One region of the Exiguobacterium sp. PvP048 genome, then DNA from elsewhere that is predicted to be linked to it. Evidence: riboswitches for the same ligand, from Rfam matches in the RefSeq annotation. Region 1 holds a riboswitch; each other region holds the start of a gene.
The links. A riboswitch is a leader RNA that binds a small molecule or an ion and turns the genes downstream of it on or off. The one in region 1 is predicted to bind thiamine pyrophosphate.
Positions count from the first base shown of each region.

Region 2: linked by a shared signal. The riboswitch ahead of tenA (thiaminase II) and the one ahead of ABIC15_RS08660 (ECF transporter S component) in region 1 are both predicted to bind thiamine pyrophosphate.
Region 3: linked by a shared signal. The riboswitch ahead of tenI (thiazole tautomerase TenI) and the one ahead of ABIC15_RS08660 (ECF transporter S component) in region 1 are both predicted to bind thiamine pyrophosphate.

Region 1 covers NZ_JBEPSU010000003.1:160,155-166,774, forward strand. The annotation lists gene ABIC15_RS08645 (FAD-dependent oxidoreductase) at 1-424, opposite strand, end outside; gene ABIC15_RS08650 (energy-coupling factor transporter transmembrane component T family protein) at 514-1,239, opposite strand; gene ABIC15_RS08655 (ABC transporter ATP-binding protein) at 1,205-2,764, opposite strand; gene ABIC15_RS08660 (ECF transporter S component) at 2,764-3,339, opposite strand; TPP riboswitch at 3,445-3,543, opposite strand; gene ABIC15_RS08665 (50S ribosomal protein L25/general stress protein Ctc) at 3,635-4,306, opposite strand; gene ABIC15_RS08670 (DEAD/DEAH box helicase) at 4,657-6,620, opposite strand, start outside.
Region 2 covers NZ_JBEPSU010000002.1:248,677-255,296, forward strand. The annotation lists gene abc-f (ribosomal protection-like ABC-F family protein) at 1-434, opposite strand, end outside; gene ABIC15_RS05765 (DUF1002 domain-containing protein) at 723-1,604, opposite strand; TPP riboswitch at 1,795-1,900, shown strand; gene tenA (thiaminase II) at 1,975-2,670, shown strand; gene ABIC15_RS05775 (sporulation protein) at 2,738-3,511, opposite strand; gene ABIC15_RS05780 (class I SAM-dependent methyltransferase) at 3,628-4,812, shown strand; gene ABIC15_RS05785 (BrxA/BrxB family bacilliredoxin) at 4,847-5,272, shown strand; gene ABIC15_RS05790 (transporter substrate-binding domain-containing protein) at 5,557-6,333, shown strand; gene ABIC15_RS05795 (amino acid ABC transporter permease) at 6,394-6,620, shown strand, end outside.
Region 3 covers NZ_JBEPSU010000002.1:504,367-510,986, reverse strand. The annotation lists gene ABIC15_RS07060 (helix-hairpin-helix domain-containing protein) at 1-115, opposite strand, end outside; gene ABIC15_RS07055 (hypothetical protein) at 198-587, opposite strand; gene ABIC15_RS07050 (thiazole biosynthesis adenylyltransferase ThiF) at 697-1,725, opposite strand; gene ABIC15_RS07045 (thiazole synthase) at 1,722-2,489, opposite strand; gene thiS (sulfur carrier protein ThiS) at 2,493-2,696, opposite strand; gene ABIC15_RS07035 (NAD(P)/FAD-dependent oxidoreductase) at 2,693-3,685, opposite strand; gene tenI (thiazole tautomerase TenI) at 3,682-4,278, opposite strand; TPP riboswitch at 4,369-4,471, opposite strand; gene nagZ (beta-N-acetylhexosaminidase) at 4,531-5,760, opposite strand; gene ABIC15_RS07020 (OsmC family protein) at 5,766-6,191, opposite strand; gene ABIC15_RS07015 (MFS transporter) at 6,396-6,620, shown strand, end outside.

The DNA.
Region 1 (6,620 bases):
CCGCTGCACCACTGCCGACGATGACAGGGGAGTCGGCACTCCGGAACGTCTGGAACGCATCTTCCACCCGATAGTTCGGTTTGATCGTGACATGAATCGGGGTGCTTGCTTCCCAGTCGCTCGAACCGATGTTGCAGGACACGATATCATATGGGACGACCCGTCCGGACTGACAAATGACCTGTTTGCCCGCGGCATCGATCCGCATGACCCGGTCCTCAATCCATGTCTTACCGTGCCGTTCACATAATGCTTTGACATCGATGCGGGTTTCGTCGAGTGTATAGGTGCCGTCTGCTAATCCGGAGAACATGCCGGAATAATACTGATAACGGGAGGGGGTGACGACAATCCAGTCGATTTCCGGATGACTCCCTTGTTTGATGCATTCTAAATGCGCATGACCTGCGCCGACTAAGACCATTTGCTTCACGACATTCACCTACTCTTTTTAAAAATTCGCTGTCTCTGAGACTGTTATTCCCTTATGCGGAATAGCGTAATCGTTCCTCTTCAGAGGAACAGACGAAGTGATGTTGCGAGCGTAACGGTCATCAACAGGAAGACAAGATCCCATCGTGTCACGACCGGTCGGACATAATAGGTCCGGTCGACCCGAAACTGACGGGCTTCCATCGCAATCGCAATCCGTTCCGAGCGGATGATACTCGTCGTAAACAACGGCAGGCTGATTGCGAAAAATGTCTGCCACGGCCAAATCGACCGTTGTTGCCGGATTCGGCGTGCCTGACGGATGGTCCGGATCGCCTGACGGAAAATCGGAATGAAGCGAAGTCCGGTTAAAAATCCGTAAGCCAGACGGACCGGTAGCCGGCATTGATGAATCAGACTCATGACGAACCGGGTCGGGTCGGTCGTTGCGACGAACGTTATACTCAACAGGACAAAAGCAAACATTCGCGTTGCGACGAGCCAAGCGTGAGCAAGACTCTCTTCCGTGATCCGGAACCAGCCGAATGTCCACAATTCCGTCTCTCCTTCACCGAATGCCGCCATCATCCAAAATGTCAACAGAAATAACAGACTGTAAGGGATGAGCCGTAGCAACAGTATCGACAGCCGCCAACCGGAACAGGCTACACCGACGGCTGCAAACAGAAGCAGGGCGAATGTTACCGGCAGACGTGACGTCGTAATCAGCACCAGCATGACATACACCAGTGTTCCAAGCTTAACCGCCGGATTAATGCGCGCGAGCAGTGAATCGTTTTCCTGCATGGTGTTTCACCTCCTCGCGTTGCTGATAGCGTACCGATAGAGGACGGATCAACTGGTTATGCTCAAGCAACGATTCGTTCCGGAACAATTCATCCGGTGTCCCGTCAAACTGAATGTGCTTCTCGCCGATGACGACAACACGGTCGGCGTAACGGTGGACCAGTTCCATATCGTGCGTCACCATGATGAGCGTTGTCCCGGCTGCTCGGGCTCGTCGCAAGACTTCAACCAATTGTGCCGCCGTCTCGGCATCTTGTCCGAAAGTCGGTTCGTCGAGTAACAGGACCGCTTTTCGTTCGAGCAGCATCGTCGCGACACTTAAGCGTCTTTTTTGTCCGAGACTAAGTGCAAGCGGGGACTGACCCGCGACATCTGCCAAGCGATAATACTGTAAGGCATTGTTCAACTGACCAGGTGTCGGGGATGTACAACTGATCGTCAACTCGTCCAACACCGTCTGTTTCAGAAACTGAAACTCAGGTTGCTGGAAGACGAAGCCGACCTGCTGGTAAAACGTCCGGTCCCGCCATTTTTTCAAAGGCGTCTGAAACAGCTTGATCGTCCCACTTTGCGCCGGCAACAGTTTTGCCAGCGTCTCAAGCAGGGTGCTTTTACCGGCACCGTTGCGTCCGACGAGCATGATCCATTCTCCGGCGGACGCGGTCAGCGAAATCCGGTCGAGAATCACCCGTTTGCCATGCGTGATCGTCACATCGGTCAAATCAAACGTCGTTTCGTTTGCCACCGGACGTCTTGCGACGGGCGGGTTATTCAGAAACCGCGCTGTTGCGACCGTCAGCGGAATCGTCTCGAGTGTATAAGGATAGAGCAATGGCGACATGATACCGTGCCGGATCAGTTCCTCCCGTTTCTCTTCGAAGACTTCAAGCGGGGAACCGTCAAGCCTCAGCTGTCCTTCCCGAAAGACCAACACACGGTCAGCAAACGTCACACATTCTTCCAGTTGATGTTCGATCAACACCAGTGTCACGTTCGGATTGTGATGCAATTCTTCAATCAGCTCCATCATCAATCGGCGGCCGTGCGGATCGAGTTGCGCCGTCGGTTCATCGAGTAACAGGATGTCCGGTTCGAGTGCCAACACACAGGCCAAAGCAAGCCGTTGTTTCATCCCGCCGGACAGTCCGGCAATTTGCGTCGTCAAGGCGAGGTCGAGTCCAACCCGTTTCAACACCGTTCTGATTCGTTCTTCCATTTCATCGCGGGGAATACTCCGGTTTTCCAGACTGAAGGCGATTTCCGCCCCGACCGTCTGCATGCAAAACTGATCGTCCGGCTGTTGAAACAGCATGCCGACGGTTCCGTCTGCGCGCCATTCACCGGTGACTTCCGCCTCAATCGTTTCCGGCATCAGACCGGCAAGCGTATGCAAGAAGGTCGTTTTGCCGCTGCCGCTCGGACCAATCAATAAGGTCGTCTCTCCTTGCCGGAGCGACACGGTCAAGTCGTTTAAAACATCTCGGTCTTGATCCGGATAGCGGACGGTCAGATTCCGGCACCACATCAGGCAGCCCGCCGTTTCTGTTGTCGTCCGACGGCGTAACCGTTCAGCGTTCCCGTCTTGACGAGTGAGTCGACGATGATTTTCGCGAGCAATCCGCCAAGTAATGCCCCACTGACCAGTTGCAGGGAAAACGTCAATAGCAGTGTCGTCGTCGTATAGTAGGCGAACCCATTGACGACCAGACTATAGACCATACTTCCGACAGCCGCAAACATGCCCGACAGCATCAAGGTGAAGGTGTTGAAGGTCCGGTAGCCGACTAACAGAAAAGCAACCTCAGCGCCAATGCCTTGCGCAAGTCCAATCAATAAAGCCGATAAACCGAAGTGACTGCCGGTAAACAGTTCGACCGCGGCTGCGACGACTTCGGCAATCAAAGCCGCACCTGGTTTTTGAACGATGTAGGCGACGAGGGGACTGGCAATGACCCAGATGCCGAACATCCAGTTTGAGCCGACCGGTCCGAAGATGGCAGAGATTGGCAACCATAACGTCGACCAGCCTAAGTAGAGAACGCCGCACGCAACCGCTAGCATCATCATGACGATAATTTCTTTCATTTTCCAACTGTTCATAATCAGTTCTCCTTTAGATGTACATCCGCAAGGAAAGCACAAAAAGACCGCCCTCTAGAAAAGAGAGCGGTCGCGTCAACTGTCCGGGGACAGAAAAAGGGCACGAATGGGTCCGCTCCACTTTCCTACGCTAGTATGAACTAGATCAGGTTCAAAGGGTCCGAAGTGAATCGTCTCAGCCAAATGGCTCCCCTAGTGGATGTATAATGTGGTGTACAGCTTTCACTGTACGTCTGACGCTCCGACTTGTCAATCCCCATTAAAAAACCCCTCCGCGAGGGGAGGGGAGAAATGATTATTCTTTGTCTTCTTTGTTTTCTTCAGCTTGCTCTTCAGATGTTTCTTCTGAATCATCTGTTGATGCATCTGCATCCGCTGCTTGTGCTTCAGCTTCTTCGATTTCTTCAAGTTCAGCTTCAAGTGTCGATTCAACGACTGCTGCAACTTGGATGTCACCTTCTGTGACGACACGGAAATCTTTTTCTTCCGGAAGATCAGCAACTGTGATTGAATCACCGATTGCAAGATCCGTTACATCGACTTCGATGCGTTCCGGTAATTTATCTGGTGTTGCGGCAACTGTTACTTTAAAGAGTGTTTGTGAAAGGAATCCGCCAAGTTTTGCACCGGCTGCTTCGCCGACGAGGACGATATCCGTCTCAACTTCTGTTTCTTCATCCATTTTAACCGCGATGAATTCAACGTGTTTAATCGTTGGTGTAAAGATATCCATATCGAGCTTGTTAATCAAAGTGTTGACCTTTTTACCGCCGATTTGAAGAGCAACCAAGACGTTTTCGCCGTGATCACGAATGACTTTGACCAATTCTTTTTCGTCGAATGAAATCGGTGTGCTTTCCACTTTGTAGCCATACACGACACCAAGAGCTTTTCCTTCATGACGTAATTGCTTTCTAAGTGAGCGTGGGCGTACTTCGCGTTCTTCTACTTTTAATGTTACTGACATGTTCATTTCCCCCTTGAATTTGGTATAGCCCTCAAAAGGTAATGAATGTAGGAGTGGAACAATAGGTTCCAACAGAAATTCATGCGCTAAATGCTAGTTCAACTGGATTTCATTCAGAAATGAAAAACGAAGTGAGTAAGTAGCATTTCTCTCCCAGGTCATTACGCTGATATTGAGAAACAATAATTGAAAAGCGACCGTGTTGTACGGTGCTAATGTAGATATACCCCTGTCTTTCAAAACTTAAAACCTTTTTTTCTGAATTTGATTGTCGAAAGACCTTCAAACCTCTTGATAGACAACGGATTGAAGGTCCTTCATTTTTTTAAGATTTCCTTTGATTTGTGTGGTTAATCACCTGCTGAATCGATAAAAGCGGGAGAATCGAGCAGACGGACGAGTTCACGAATCGTTAAAATATCCGGCTTCTGATCCGATAAGACGGCATCAATCATCGTCGCTTTGCGATCTTGTAATTCCGCCATCTTTTCCTCGATCGTTCCGGTCATCAACAGCTTGATCACTTCGACCGGTGACTGCTGTCCCAATCGATGAGCCCGGTCAGCCGCTTGTTGCTCGACGGCCGGATTCCACCAACTGTCGTACAAAATGACGGTATCTGCCGTCGCCAGATTCAGACCGGTCCCGCCGGCCTTCAAGGAAATCAGGAAGAGATCAACTTCACCGGCATTAAACCTTTCACACAGTGCGACCCGGTCCTCAACCGGTGTCTCACCCGTCAGCAGAAAGTGGGCACTTTGTCGTGCTGCCAGTCGTTCCCGAATCCGGGCCAGCATCTTCGTATACTGGGAAAAAATCAGCAGACGGTGTCCGGCGGCTAATTTTTCTTCAATTAACGTCAGCAGACGTTCGAGTTTTGTGGATTCGCCTGTATAATCTTCGACAAACAGCGCCGGATCACAGCAAATCTGCCGTAAGCGGGTCAAACCGGCCAGCAACTTAATCCGGTCCTCACGTTTCGTTTCATCCAAATGACGCAATGTTTCCAGTTGCAGTTTAGATAAGTAGGAGGCGTAAAGCTTTTTCTGTGTCGGGCCAAGGTCTGTATAGTGATGGACAATCTGCTTCTTCGGTAAATCCTGCAACACCTCATCTTTGGTCCGCCGCATCAGAAACGGACGGATGAATCGTTTGATCTCGTCATGCGACCACGTTTGAAACGTCTGTAAGTCCGGCAGCAAGGAAGGGGAGATGACTCGGAAAATCGACCAGAGATCATCGGTCCGGTTTTCAAGCGGCGTTCCGGTCAAGGCAAACCGACGTTTCGCCCGAATCCGGCGCAAGCGGACAGCGGTTTGTGACGCCGGATTCTTCAGATGTTGTGCCTCATCAAAAATTACGACGTCGTATTCGACGGCCTGGTGTGCCTCCATGTCGGCTCGTAACGACGGGTAGGAAATCAAAAAAATCCCGTCCGCTGGTACTGTCTCGATTTGGTCCAAGCGGTGCTTTCGCGCTCCGGTCAACAGATGGACCATTCTCGTCGGGGCAAATCGCGTGAGTTCCGCCTGCCAGTTATGGAGCAGGGAGGCCGGGGCGACAATTAAGACCCGTCCCGGCGGCAGCGTCTCAAGATACCCAATCGCCTGAATCGTTTTCCCGAGTCCCATCTCATCCGCTAAAATCCCGTGCCCGTCGTGTCCGGCGAGATTCGCCATGAACTGGATCCCTGCCCGCTGATATGGATACAAGTGGCGGTCGAGTACTTCCGGGAAGTTCAGGTAGACTCCTGTTCCATTTTTCAGCTCGAGCCATCGTTCTGTTAATTGTTTATGGACATGCAAGAAGGAGGCGCCGACCAGATGTTTGAGGTTCGGCAGAGCCGGCGCGCGCAACACCGCTTCAAGTTGGTCCTGCTCTGCTGCTTCGAGTTGTCGAAAGACGCGTTGCAACTGTTCAAACGCCCGGTTCTCAAACGAGACAAACTGACCGTTCTTTAACCGGTGATACGTTTTCCGGGTGACAAGCGACTGCAAGACCTGTTTCAGTTCGACTTCCGGAATCCCGTCCATGGAAAAGCGGAAGGTTAACCAATCCAGGCGGTCCGTCGTGTCGACGTCGATCCGCGGATGGAACGGTCCGTTCGGTAAGGATTGGCGGATACTTTCCGTCACTTGAACGACGAGTTCACCGTAAACGACACGGGGATCGAGCAAACCTTTCAGAAATTGATATTCCGCCGCTTCTTCCTCTAATCGATAGCGACCGTTCCGCTCGAGCTCGAGGAAGCCACTCTCCGTCACGTAGCGGAGGACTGCTCCTTCGAGCGATACATCGCGCCCGAGCCAATTTG
Region 2 (6,620 bases), on a different contig from region 1:
AGTCGTAAACCGTTAATCATCCGGTCGACTTTGGATTCAAGCAGATAACCGCCTTGCCGCTCGAATGTTTCCGTCACCTTCGTGTACTGCTCAAGCAACGATTCGATTTGATCCGTGTTCGTTGTCATGGCTTGTTCGAGATCGTGTAGTGACTGGCGTAAGTCGAGCAAGGAGGCAAAAGCGGTCCATAGGACATCAAGTCCGGTCATGCCGGAATTGTAGACCGGTAACTGTTCCAAGTAACCGATCGATAGTCCGCTTTTTTGATAGATAGTCCCGGCATCGGGTGAATCAAGTCGTGCCATCAAACGCAGGAGAGTTGTTTTCCCGCTCCCGTTGCGTCCGATTAAACCGATCCGGTCGTTTGATTGGATAAAGAGGGAGACGTCCGTTAGAACGTCTTCGCCTCCGAATTGTTTTGTCAGGTGTTGCATGTCGCAGATCATCATAGGAAATGTCCTCTCTGACGCATCAAAAAAGGAGAGTGCAAACAGCACTCTCCTCGACTCGTGGAAGATGCGCTTTGCTTTATTTTTCAAGTATGGAGTTCTTCAAAAAAGGGCAGACTGATCCCTTAGAACGCCATTCCATGAAAAATTGCGCGCAACAGATAAAGTTGTTCCATCAACCAATGCTTACACGCAGCAAAACCCATGTCTTCCCACCACCTTTTCTCATTCGATGACTCTATTTTACCATTTCAACCGGAACGAAAGAACAGATTATTTAAATAAGCCGGCAATGGAGTTGAAAAATGCACTTAAGCCGTCAAACAGCTTTGCAAAAAATCCTTTTGTTTCTTCTGAGGTTGCAAAGGATTGAATGTTTTGCCCGGCATCCTTCAATCCATTTTCAATTTGTCCCCAGTTGAGGTCTGCTTGCTCCATTTGATTAAACAAACCGGTCAAGCGTTCCATCTGGGCATCGGACAGATTGATGTTGTTGTTTTGAATGACTTGGACGATGACATTCTCGATCTCGACTTTTGTTTCCGGTTTTTGTTTGGCGATTTCCGCTTTGATTTCGTTCATCAAGTCGGCGACTTTGTCCGTTCCGACCGTTTTCCCAACGTCCGACGTGACGGACAATTCTTGTTGGGCCAAATCTTTTCGTTCATCCGTCAGTTTGATCCCGGTTTCAGCCGACGTCTGATCGTAGGCTTTCATGATTCCGGTCAAAGCCGAAGTGCCGGTTACTTTATAAGGGGATGTGATGGTGATGTCGGCATCGGTTACGCCGGCCGTGACGAGGGCATTCAAGTACATGTCTTTCGTCACCCACGTGATATTTTCCGTTGCGACGGACAGACCGTCACCTTTTTCGGCTAACTCGATCTTGGCGGAGGAATACATGCCGCCGCCGCGCTGGGACTGGGGAATATTTTTCCCGAGATATTTTTCTTCGTCCGCAGACGTCGCGATAATCGGAGTGATGCCTTCCGGTGCATTCAGGCGGGACAAGACCCATGTTTTATCCTTTGCCCCAAGCGATTCGCCCAGTGTGATGATTGTTTTATCGACGACCTGCTCGGCAGATGCAGCGGTTGGCAGTAATAGCATCGTGGCAAGTAATGCCGAAGCGGTCCATGTGATGGTTTTATTCATAAAAAATTCCTCCGTTATTTAAGTATCAGGTACTAAGTTCAGTCTAATCGACCGGTGACAGAAGAGAATCGGTCTCAAGAACGAGCTGGCATCGACCTTCCGTCATGTACATTGTACAAAAAAATCGAGTGAAATGACGAGAATGGGTCAATTCCATATCAAATCATGATAAACTCAAAACAAATCAAATAACGACCACTAGGGGAGTCAGTAGGCTGACTGAGACGACGGAGACGTGCGGACCCTTTGAACCTGATTAAGTTTGGACTTACGGAGGGAAGTGGCGTGGCTGATCCTCTTTTTGTGATCGTTTCACGTCATACCTGACAAATGGTGTGGCGTTTTTTTGATTAACAAAGGGGGAAACAAGATGACATTCAGTGAAGAAATCCGGCAAGCGGCAAGACGGTATTGGGACAGCAGCTTTATCCATCCATTCGTAACCGGCATTGCGGACGGAACATTGCCGGAAGAAAAATTTCGTCATTATGTTTTGCAGGATGCCTATTACTTAAAACATTTCGCAAAAATTCAGGCACGGGCCGCTTCGAAAGCACAGGACTTCGCAATGATTGCCGAACTTGCGGAACATGCGACGTCGACCTATGCTGCAGAACTCAGTCTGCATCAATCGTTTTTTGAACCGCTCGGAATTTCAGACAAGGTACTGGCAGAGTTTGAACCGGCACCGACTGCATACGCGTATATTTCGCATATGCACCATGCGAGTGAAGGAACGCTTGGGGAGACGATCGCTGCGATTTTACCGTGTTACTGGCTTTATTATGAGATTGGACAACAGTTACAAGCCGCGACACCGGCTTCACCGATTTATCAGCAATGGATTGCGACATACAGTTCGGAATGGTTCGAGCGGGTGGTCTTTGAACAGATTGACCGGTTAAATGAGTTGGCAGAGAAGGCGGGTGAACATGAACGCGTCCGGATGAAACAACATTTCGTCAGAAGCTGTTATTACGAATTGATGTTTTGGCAGATGGGCTGGGCGGAAGAAACGTTTGAACGGCAGTATGAACAGACGATGGAAATGACATCATCCAAGTAAAGAAGGAAATACAAACACCGGATCCGCTTATCGTCGGATCCGGTGTTTGTTCTATAGAAAACATCAATCAACTGTGGTGTTCAATCAAATCGGCGAGACGTTGCTTCACGAGTGACGGATTGGTTAAGTCCTGATTCGATAATGAAAGTTTTGTCATCGTCTCGTCGGTTCCTGCCATTTCGCTGAACAGCGAACCGAGACTGTGGGCACGGCGGTCAATTTGGACGACGATGTCGATGCCGGAGCGGTCCTGTAATAAAATGACTTCGATTTCGTCCAGCTTGTGAGCGTAATGTGTCCCGCGGGCAGAATACTCGAGTTCCTGTGCAATCGGCAAATCTTTCCGGAAACGTCCCGGTAATTTTTCTGTATCGGCCTTTTTTAAGCGGAATCCAAGATCTTCCATTGCTTCGAGGATGACCGATTGATGGTCGTTCGCCTTGACGACGACCGCGTCATGGTCGGAAGGGTCGACGGCTTGCGCGATGTCGAGGCCGGTCTCAATCCATGATTTCGATTGGCTGACGGAGAGTGGTGTATTAAAGGGAACTTGGAGTGTAAACGGAATTTCCCGTTCAACGCCTGCTTCGATTGTAAACGGTGCTTCATTTAATGCAAAACGGTCGAGTGTGAACGTTGTAAATGACGTACTGTCCCCGACTTCTTGTTTGTACTGGGTATTAAAGGCGAGATAAATCCGGGCGATTTCCTGATCGACGTTACCGCCTTTAATATGAACGACTCCTTGAATCGTTCCACCTGGTTCACATTGATCGTGCTCGAGGCGTGTATCGACGGTGGCGGCACCGATGCCGATTTGCGAAAGAATTTTTTTGAACATGTTGTGTTCCTCCTTAAATTAAGTATGACAGCCGAAAATAAAGCTGACTTGCTTGTCGAACGGGGACGAATTTGCTACAGTTTCGAAAGACCAAACAAAAAAGGACGGGACGATACGTGGAACTACACCAATTAAAAGACCTGCTCACTAAAAAACTGGAGGCGGCTTCACTCGTCCACGCGACGATCAGCGGTCCGCGCCAAAAATCAAACGATCTTCGTCGAATCAAGTTAAAGCCGATTCTACTTAAAGATACGTATGCAATCCAGTTAGAGTTTCAACATGAACGGATCATTAAGCATGAGAACTTAAGTATAGAAGAATTTATTTTACGAATGGACGAATATTTTAATGAATTTCGTCAATTTTTATTCCGTTTTGAGACGGAAGAAGTCCAGTTCCAGCTTTCGAAGAAAATGAAAGTTTCGCTGAAAACGACAGCCAAGGAACCGGTGAAGGCCGAACTGTCTCATAATCGAAAGAAAAGTCATCTGCTCGAAGACGGCGTGCCGGTCCCGTTTTTGATCCGTCTTGGTGTCATGACGGAAGACGGACAGGTCAAACGTCAAAAATACGATAAGTTTAAACAAATCAATCGTTTTCTTGAATTCGTCGAAGACAGCATTGCAGCGTTGCCGCAAGGGCGTACGTTACGGATTTTGGATTTCGGGTGCGGTAAATCGTATCTGACGTTTGCTCTTTATCATTACCTGAAGGTCGTCAAGGGCTTTGATTTAAATGTCACCGGTCTTGATCTTAAGAAAGAAGTCATTGAGGACTGCACCGTGATCGCTGCTGACTTAGGGTATGACGATTTATCATTCCGTGTCGGGGACGTCCATGATTACGACCAGGATACGGAAGTTGATTTAATGGTGACGCTGCATGCTTGTGACGTGGCGACGGATGTCGCACTTGCCCGTGCCGTTGATTGGAACGCATCAGTCATTCTCAGTGTCCCGTGTTGTCAGAAAGAATTGAACCGTCAATTGGATTGTTCACCGCTTGACGTCATGCTGCAACATGGATTGATTCAAGAAAAGTTTGCTTCACTCGCGACGGATTCCATCCGGGCAGAGTTATTGACACTGGTCGGATACGATACGCAATTGCTTGAGTTCATCGATTTGGAACATACGCCGAAAAACATCTTGATTCGGGCCTACAAGAATCCGAAGCAGCCAACGGAAGAAAAAATTGACCGGTATATCGCTTTCCGAGACCTGTTACACGCTAAACCGTATTTAGAACACGAATTGAGCGGCAGACTTGGACAGATTTCACCGAAACTCGTACAATAAAGAAGACAACGATTTAAAGGGGGAAATAAATACAATGGATTTCCAAATGTATTTTGAAGATGTCGTTCAAACGGCACGTAAAGAAGCAGCTGCGGCTGGTTTTGAAGAATTAACGACGGCCGAAAGCGTCGATGAGGCGATGAAGCGTGACGGTTTGACGCTCGTCCTCGTCAATTCGGTTTGTGGATGTGCCGGTGGCATCGCGCGTCCGGCTGCAGCTTATATCAACCGGATGGAAGGTGTAAAACCGGATCATTTCGTGACCGTATTTGCAGGACAAGACCGGGAAGCAACAGACCGGGCGCGTGAATACTTCGAAGGATATCCATCGTCATCACCATCATTCGCATTGATGCAAGATGGAAACATCCTCTCGATGGTCGAACGGTTTGACATCGAATCGTTTACTGCAGAAGAAGTCGTCGAAAAGTTAGAGTCATTGATTGAAATCTACGCGTAACAGTGAAAAAGAGGCCAACGTGAAAACGTTGGTCTTTTTTTGTTTGCACGGGAATAAAACAAAAATAAATGTAAGCGTTAACAAAAATGGTGTTGATCAAATAAAGCGAATAAATTCAGGTTTTATGCACTATTTTCATATTTTTATGCTTTACAATGAATAAATATTCGTATATTCTAAAAGCAATTAATCAGGTCGAACTTTTTAGTATTGAATTAGAAAAAAACATAAGTCATACTATTGTTAAAGTTCTGACAATTGAGCGTTGGAAGGGGAATTTATTGATGAAGAAATTAGTAGCAACGGCAATGGCAGGCATTCTTGCAGTCACGATGGCAGCATGTGGGGCTTCGGAGGAATCAACAGGCGACACGACGAAGAAGAACGATAAAGTATTGACGATGGGAACATCAGCGGATTACTTCCCGTTCGAGTATATCGATACAGCAAAAGGCGATGATATCGTCGGCTTTGATGTGGCAATCGCCAAAGAAGTGACAAAAAATCTCGGATACGATCTAAAAATCGAGGACATGGAATTTGGTAGTCTGCTCGGAGCACTCAGTGCGGGACGTGTTGATTTCGTCATGGCAGGAATGACGCCGACCGACGAGCGGAAGAAAAACGCCGACTTCACGGATATTTATTTCCAGTCTAAAAACCTGGTCATGACGAAAGATAAAGCCATCACGTCAGATGACGAATTAAAAGGCAAGAAGCTAGGTGTCCAACTCGGATCGATCCAGGAAGCGTTGGCGAAGGACCGTTACAAAGACAGTGAAGCTGTTTCATTAAATAAAATTCCGGAAATCATTCAGGAGTTGAATACGGGCCGGATCGACGCCTTGATCATTGAAGACGCAGTGGCCGTCAAGTACATGGATCAGGACAAAGCATTAAAAACGTATGAAATCAAAGAAGACGGGCCAACCGGTTCGGCCGTCGCCTTCAAAAAAGGGGACAAAATGCGTGACGACTTCAACAAAGAGTTGAAGAAGATGATCGACAACGGCGACATCGATAAACTCGCGGAAGAATGGTTCCAAAAAGAAGCAAAATAAGAGTAGTGCATAGGGGTGGGGGTAACCTCATCCCTTTTGTGCGACGTTAGGAGATTGGTTATGATAGACTTTACAAAGATTCAAGATTCAATCCCATATATTCTGCAAGGAATTCCAGTTCTATTTCAAGTCGTCATCGTCGCCGCGATTGCCGGTATGTTAATCGGGATCGTCGTCGCAGCGCTGAAGATTACGAAAAATGGATTCGTTCGGTTCATTGGTCATGCCTATACGGCAGTTTTCCGCGGAACGCCGCTCATTTTACAACTGGCGATCATTCACTTTGG
Region 3 (6,620 bases), on a different contig from region 1:
GTTCCTGATACATCGCTAACAATTCCAATGATGTCACGCCGTGTTCACTCAGGGCCCGTTGCGCCGGTTTTGCGAGAACCACAAAAGGATTCGCCTCGGGTTTGTCTGAATTCATTATAGCTTCCTCCTGACAGTTGACAAAAACCGCCTTCCTGTTTAGCTGGGAGGCGGTTTTTCGGACGGCTTATTTGTCATCTTCAGTGGGTGTGACGCTTTTGCCGAAATCGTTTGACCGACGTGAAGATGGATACAGATCCTCCGATGATTGCTCCGACGACAATCCCAGTCGTAAATTTTCCAGCGGGATTTTTGACGGAACCTGGTTCAGTAGCTGTTATATGCTCTTCCTGTTTCTGCTCGAATAACTGTTGGAGAGGGGAGGATGTAGGCTCGACTTCGACAATCCGGTCAACTTCCTGTTGACGGTCTTCCCAGCGTTCGACGCTGCAAGGTGACAGATAAAACGGATTCAGATTCGTCCGATACCGGTCTGGATTCCAATTCGCCTGCTGAACGGCTTCAGCTGCGTGGTCTGTCCGCTTCGTCTGATCCAATGACTGGATCGATTGATCGAATTCTTGTTTCATCGTAATCACTCCTCTTCACATTCAATCTTAACTAAAAAGCTCCGACTTACGTCTGAAGTCTTATTTACCTCTTTTTTAAACATCTAAAACATGTATCGAAAAAAATGTTTTACTTTTTTGTGAATATTCCGGTGAAATAGTTCTCATATACTTGTTTGGCCTGCTGAAGATTTGCTTCGCCATGGAGAAGAATTCGCCCGTCGGCAAAAGCCGTAATCCGGTAATCGTCCGCCTTGAACATCAGCAGATATGGATTCTGGAGACAGCTGATCCCGTGTGTAGTCAGCTCCTGTTCAAGCCGGACTAAATCCCGCGGTCCTTCGCCGCGGATTTGAACCGTATCCCGGCCGCACAAAGTCACGAATTGAACGATCGGTGCATTCAGATACGGATAGACCGGATCGTCTCCGCAAGACGGGCACGCGGATTGTCTGAGAGAACCGACGTTGATTTGACTCTGATGATTGTCCCAGACGTCGAACGACAGCAACGTCTGCCGTAAGGCGTTGTCCGCTCCCGTCAAATACTTCAAGGCTTCCGTCACTTGATGCGCCGCGACAAGCTGGACGACGGGACTGATGACGCCCGACGTCTCGCATGTCTCCTGCTGTTTCGGCAGATGTTCAAGCAGACAATGCAAACAAGGGGTCTGGCCGGGGCGAATCGTATAAGTCATGCCGTAACTGCCGACGCAGGCACCAAAAATCCAGGGAATACCGCTTTTTGCCGCCACATCATTGATCAGCATCCGGACACCGAAGTTGTCTGTCGCATCAATCATTAAATCACTGCCGCGGACCAAACGTTCAATATTTTCCGGCGTGACATCTTCGACGATCGCCGTGACGGAAACCACCGAATTGACTTTGCCGAGCCGGCGTTTGGCCGCAACCGCCTTCGGCAAATGATCCTGCACGTCCTGTTCCGTATAGAGTTGTTGCCGTTGCAGGTTGCTCCACTCGACATGATCCCGGTCAATCAACGTGACGTGTCCGACCCCTCCCCGGACAAGCTGTTCGGCATTCGCAGTCCCGAGTGCACCGGCACCGATGATGACGACGTGACGATCCGCCATTTGATCCTGCCCCTTTTGTCCGATCGGACGAAATCGGACTTGCCGGCTGTACCGATCCGTCACGGTCGGCTGATCCCGGTCATCGGACTGCTTGCCGTCGCATACCGTTTTTTCTCGATCCGTCCCGCTTCAAAACCGAGGCGCCCCGCTTCGACCGCCAGTTTCATCGCCTGTGCCATCTTAACGGGATCTCCGGCGTGGGCGACGGCTGAATTCAACAGGACAGCATCCGCTCCGAGTTCCATTGCGTAAGCCACGTCTGCCGGTGAACCGATGCCGGCGTCGACGATGACCGGGACCGTCAGTTGTTCGATGATAAAACTGAGCGCAAGCGGATTCAGAATCCCCTGACCGGAACCGATCGGTGATGCGGCCGGCATGATCGCATGACAACCGAGTTCTTCGAGCCGGCGCGCCAGCAATAAATCGTCGGAAGTATACGGTAAGACGATGAAACCGTCCTTGATCAGTTCCTCTGACGCCCGCAACGTTTCAACCGGGTCCGGCAATAACGTCTTGTCGCACCCGATCACTTCAACTTTGACCATATCGCACATCCCGGATGCGCGGGCAAGTCGGGCAAGGCGAACGGCTTCCTCCGCCGTCTTTGCACCCGCCGTGTTCGGCAACAAATCGTAGCGGTTTAAATCAAGTGCCGCGAGCGGGTCGGTCTGTCCTTTAGCAAAGACGTCGAGCCGTCGGACTGAAAACGTCAGAATGTTCGTCCCGGATGCTTCGACCGCCTGTTGTTGCGTCGTTGCATCCGGATATTTTCCCGTTCCGAGTAACAAGCGTGAAGCAAATGTTTTTCCACCGATTTCTAACATGATTCATCCTCCTCCTACAAAATGAACGATTTCAACGACATCACCGGGTTGGACGGTCGTGTCCGGATAACGGGACCGATCGATGATCTGCCGGTTCTGCTCGATGATGACGATTTTTCCGTCAATCGCCAGATGTTGCAATAAGTCGTGTAACGTCGTCGTTTCTTCGATCAATGCGTAGTCTTTTCCATTTAAACGAATGTTCACTTCGTTTTCTCCCCCTGTCGCTGGTGACTAAAAGCACCCAACATCACTTTCGGTTTTTGCCCCATGATGCAATCTGCCAGCACAGTCGCCGTCGCCGGTGCCAGTAAGATGCCATGCCGGTGATGACCGGTTGCGACGAATAATCCTTCGATGCCGTCCACCGGTCCAAGATACGGCAGACCGTCACCGGTTTGCGGTCGGACGCCGGCCCACGCTTCGACAAACACAGCTTCCGCAAGCGGCGGATAGAGCCTGATGGCTTGATTCACTAACAAACGAATACTGTCGAGACTGACGGTCGTCGATTCATCCCCGGACCGTTCCGTCGCTCCGATGATGATTCGTCCGTCTGCTTTCGGAACGAGGTACACCTGTTCATTAAACAGTGTCCGGTCGAGCCATCCGGTCATGAGGCGCACGGACAGGCATTCCCCCTTGACCGGACATGTATCGATTGTGATGCCGATCGAACGTAACACGGCTTCCGATCCACGACCACTGGCGACAATGATTTGTCTGCCTGTCCGCAGACCCCGGTTCGTCTCGGCGCCGATGATCCGCTGTTTGTCCCGAACGAGCTGCGAAACAGATGTGTCTTCTTCAATGACTCCGCCCCGTCGTTCGATCGCGCTCCGTAAAGCCTGCGTCACTAATCGGGAATCGATTTGTCCGACTTGTTCGAACGTCAAGAATTGATTTCCTCGATGCAGGCAAAACGGCTGTTCCAGATAACCGCTCCCGAGACCGGTCTCGTCCATCAATTGCCGGACCAGCTCCGGATACAACGTCCGGCTCAGCGCCGCCAGTTCGTGTAACGGTTCCGGCAGTTCTTCGTCTGTCGCAAGCATCCCTGCCGCTGCCCGTGTCGCCCCTTGTCCGGCTGTCGACTGGTCAAGTAAACGGACAGTTTGTCCGCGTTTAAGCAACTCATAGCCGAGCGTCAAACCGATCATGCCGGTCCCGATGATTAAGACATCTGGTCGTGTCATCGTTGCATCACCTCCCGGAACCGGTCAGCTGCTTTAAGCGAATTCGCTTGCCCGAGAATCCCCGACAAGACGGCAACGCCCGAACAACCGGTCGCAATGACCTCCTGAACGTTGCCCGGTTTGATGCCGCCGATCGCAATGACCGGAATCGAGACCTGCTCGACAATCTGTTTTAAGGCATGCAGTCCCCGCGGCGGTACACCGGGTTTTGATCCGGTTTCAAAAATGTGACCGTACATCACGTAATCCGCACCGGCTTGTTCTGCTGCTGCCGCTTCCGTCAGCGAATGGACCGATTGACCGATCCGCAGTTCCGGAAAACGGCTCCGGACACGATCGACCGGAATACTGCGTGTCGTCAGTTGAATCCCGATGCCGGTGACGAGAGCGACGTCAAGACGGTCATGGACGATTAATCGTTCCGCCGGCACCCCGCATTTCATTAAAAACTCAATACAGGTCACCAACTCCCGTGCGGACCAAAGCGGTTCCCGCAGATGAATCCGGTCGACACGCATCGCGAGTTCCGGTAATGTATGTTCCAGCGTTTCCCAGCCCTGTTGACCGGTTGTCAACAGATGTAACTGCGTCATCATTTCCCCCTTTCCACACGAAAAAGGACCACCCCATGAACTGATGGAGTGGTCCTACAAAAAAGGGCGACAGTCGTCGCATCCTTTATGAATGATCGGAATCCACTTCCCTCCGCTAGTACGAACTAGATCAGGTTCAAAGGGTCCGGATACTTCCGTCTCAGTCTGCTGCGAGACTCCCCTAGTGTAGATATTGATTTGTGTGGTACGCCTGTAGTTTACCACGGGTAGTCCGATTTGTTCTACCCTTGATTAATGTCGCATGTCCGCTTCGACCGCTTTGACCTGCTCGATCAAGCGTTGGTATTCGTCGACACGTTTCGTTTGCGACAAGTCATACGTTTGTTTTAAGCGTAAAACCCGGATGACCTTCTGATCGAGATCGGCTCTCGACAATTTATCTTGTTTGATCCGTGCCATGATTTCCTTGTGGACGGACGTATACGTACCCGGAGCCGAGAACATCGCCATGTCGGCACCGTTTTCAAGCGCAAGACTTGCGGCCTGGGCAAGACCGTACTGTTCCGTAATCGCTCCCATGACGAGATCATCCGTGATGATGACTCCGTCAAACTTCAGTTCATCCCGCAAGACGCCGGTCATGACCGGTTTTGACAATGAAGACGGACGGTTTTTGTCGAGGGCCGGGAACAGGATGTGCGCGACCATGACCATCTCGGCCCCCTCTTCAATCGCCCGCTTGAACGGGACCAGTTCCGTCTGTTCGAGTTCCGCTTTTGTCGCATCGACCCGCGGCAGACCGACATGGGAATCGACCGTCGTGTCACCGTGTCCCGGAAAATGTTTGACGACCGGAACGATGTCTTCTTTTTTCATTCCCTGCATCAACGGCACACCCAGCCGTGCGACCTGTTGCGGATCCGCACTGAGGGCCCGGTCGCCGATGATCGGATTCGCCGGATTACTGTTCACGTCAAGAACCGGGGCGAAGTCCATATTAAAGCCGTAAAAACGGGAAATCGAACCAAGTGTCTGTCCGACTTCCTTCATCAATGCCGGATCATTTTTTTGACCGAACGACAGACTCGGTGATAATTTGAGCTGTGCGTCCGGGACCCGACTGACGCGTCCGCCCTCTTCGTCAAAGCCGAGAAACGCTTTTGCATCAGCCGGTTGGGCTTCAGCAATCGCTGCCGTAAAGGTTTTCAGTTGATCGGTCGACGTGATGTTGCCGCCGAGTAACAGCACACCACCGAGTGCATGATCCTGCAACAGCGTTCGGTCGGCTTGTGTCAAAGCTGTTCCCGTCACACCGATATACAGCAACTGATCGACTTTTTCCGCCGTCGACATGTTCGAGACGGTTTCTTTAAGTTGTTTCTCTGCCCGCTCAGCAGCAGAAGGTCGATCCGGCTGCGGCGGCTTTGTTTTCTTCGCCGGCTTCGGTTGCGGTTCGACCGGTTGTACCGGCTCGTCAGCACAACCGGCGAGGAGGACACTTGCCAACAGAACAGGAACCATCCGTTTCAAATCGGTTCCTCGTTCCGGACGCCGTTGATCGAGTAATAGACTTCAATTTCTGCGTTCAGCGATTGTGAGACCGAGCAGTATTTGTCTTTTGATAAGGCAATCGCCCGGCGGACTTTATCGTCCGGTAAATCACCTTCGAGCCGGTAATGAATCGAGATCGTCGTGAAACGCCGGGGATGATCATCCGCCCGTTCTCCTTCAATATCCATCTCAAATGACGTCAGCGTCAAGCGCATCTTTTCTAAAATCGAGACAATGTCGATGCCGGTACAACCGGCGACGGCGTGAAGCAGGAGTTCTGTCGGCCGGGGTGCCTGATTGTCCCCGCCGTTTTCCGGCGCTGCATCCATCGCTAGGTGATGTCCGGATTCGGTCTCCCCGCTGAAGCCCATCTTTTGATTCCAAATGACTGTTGCTTGCATCAAGATCACGTCCTTTTCTAATTTAAGTGATGTTTCCTACTCTGTTAGTATACCCGAATGCATGACAAGTGAAATTGACTGTCTATTCACAATAATGCTTCTTTTTCCGGGTCAGGCAAATTCGGTTTCCGCCCTTGTTAAATCATGCTATTCTGATACACGATAGTTTTTTTGCGCACAGGCGCCAGAAGTGGGGAATTATTTATGTCATCATCATCATCGACTCGTTTGAGTCAAGCCGACTGGCTGTTAATCGCGACGTTATCCATGTTGACTTTTGTCCTTGGAACAAGCGAATTCGTCATCGTCGGTATTTTATCTGAAATTGCGGACGGTCTGAACATCACGATTGCGAAAGCCGGCACGCTCGTCTCCGCCTTTGCGATTGCCTTCGCCATCGGAACACCGATTACGATGTCCTTGACCGGA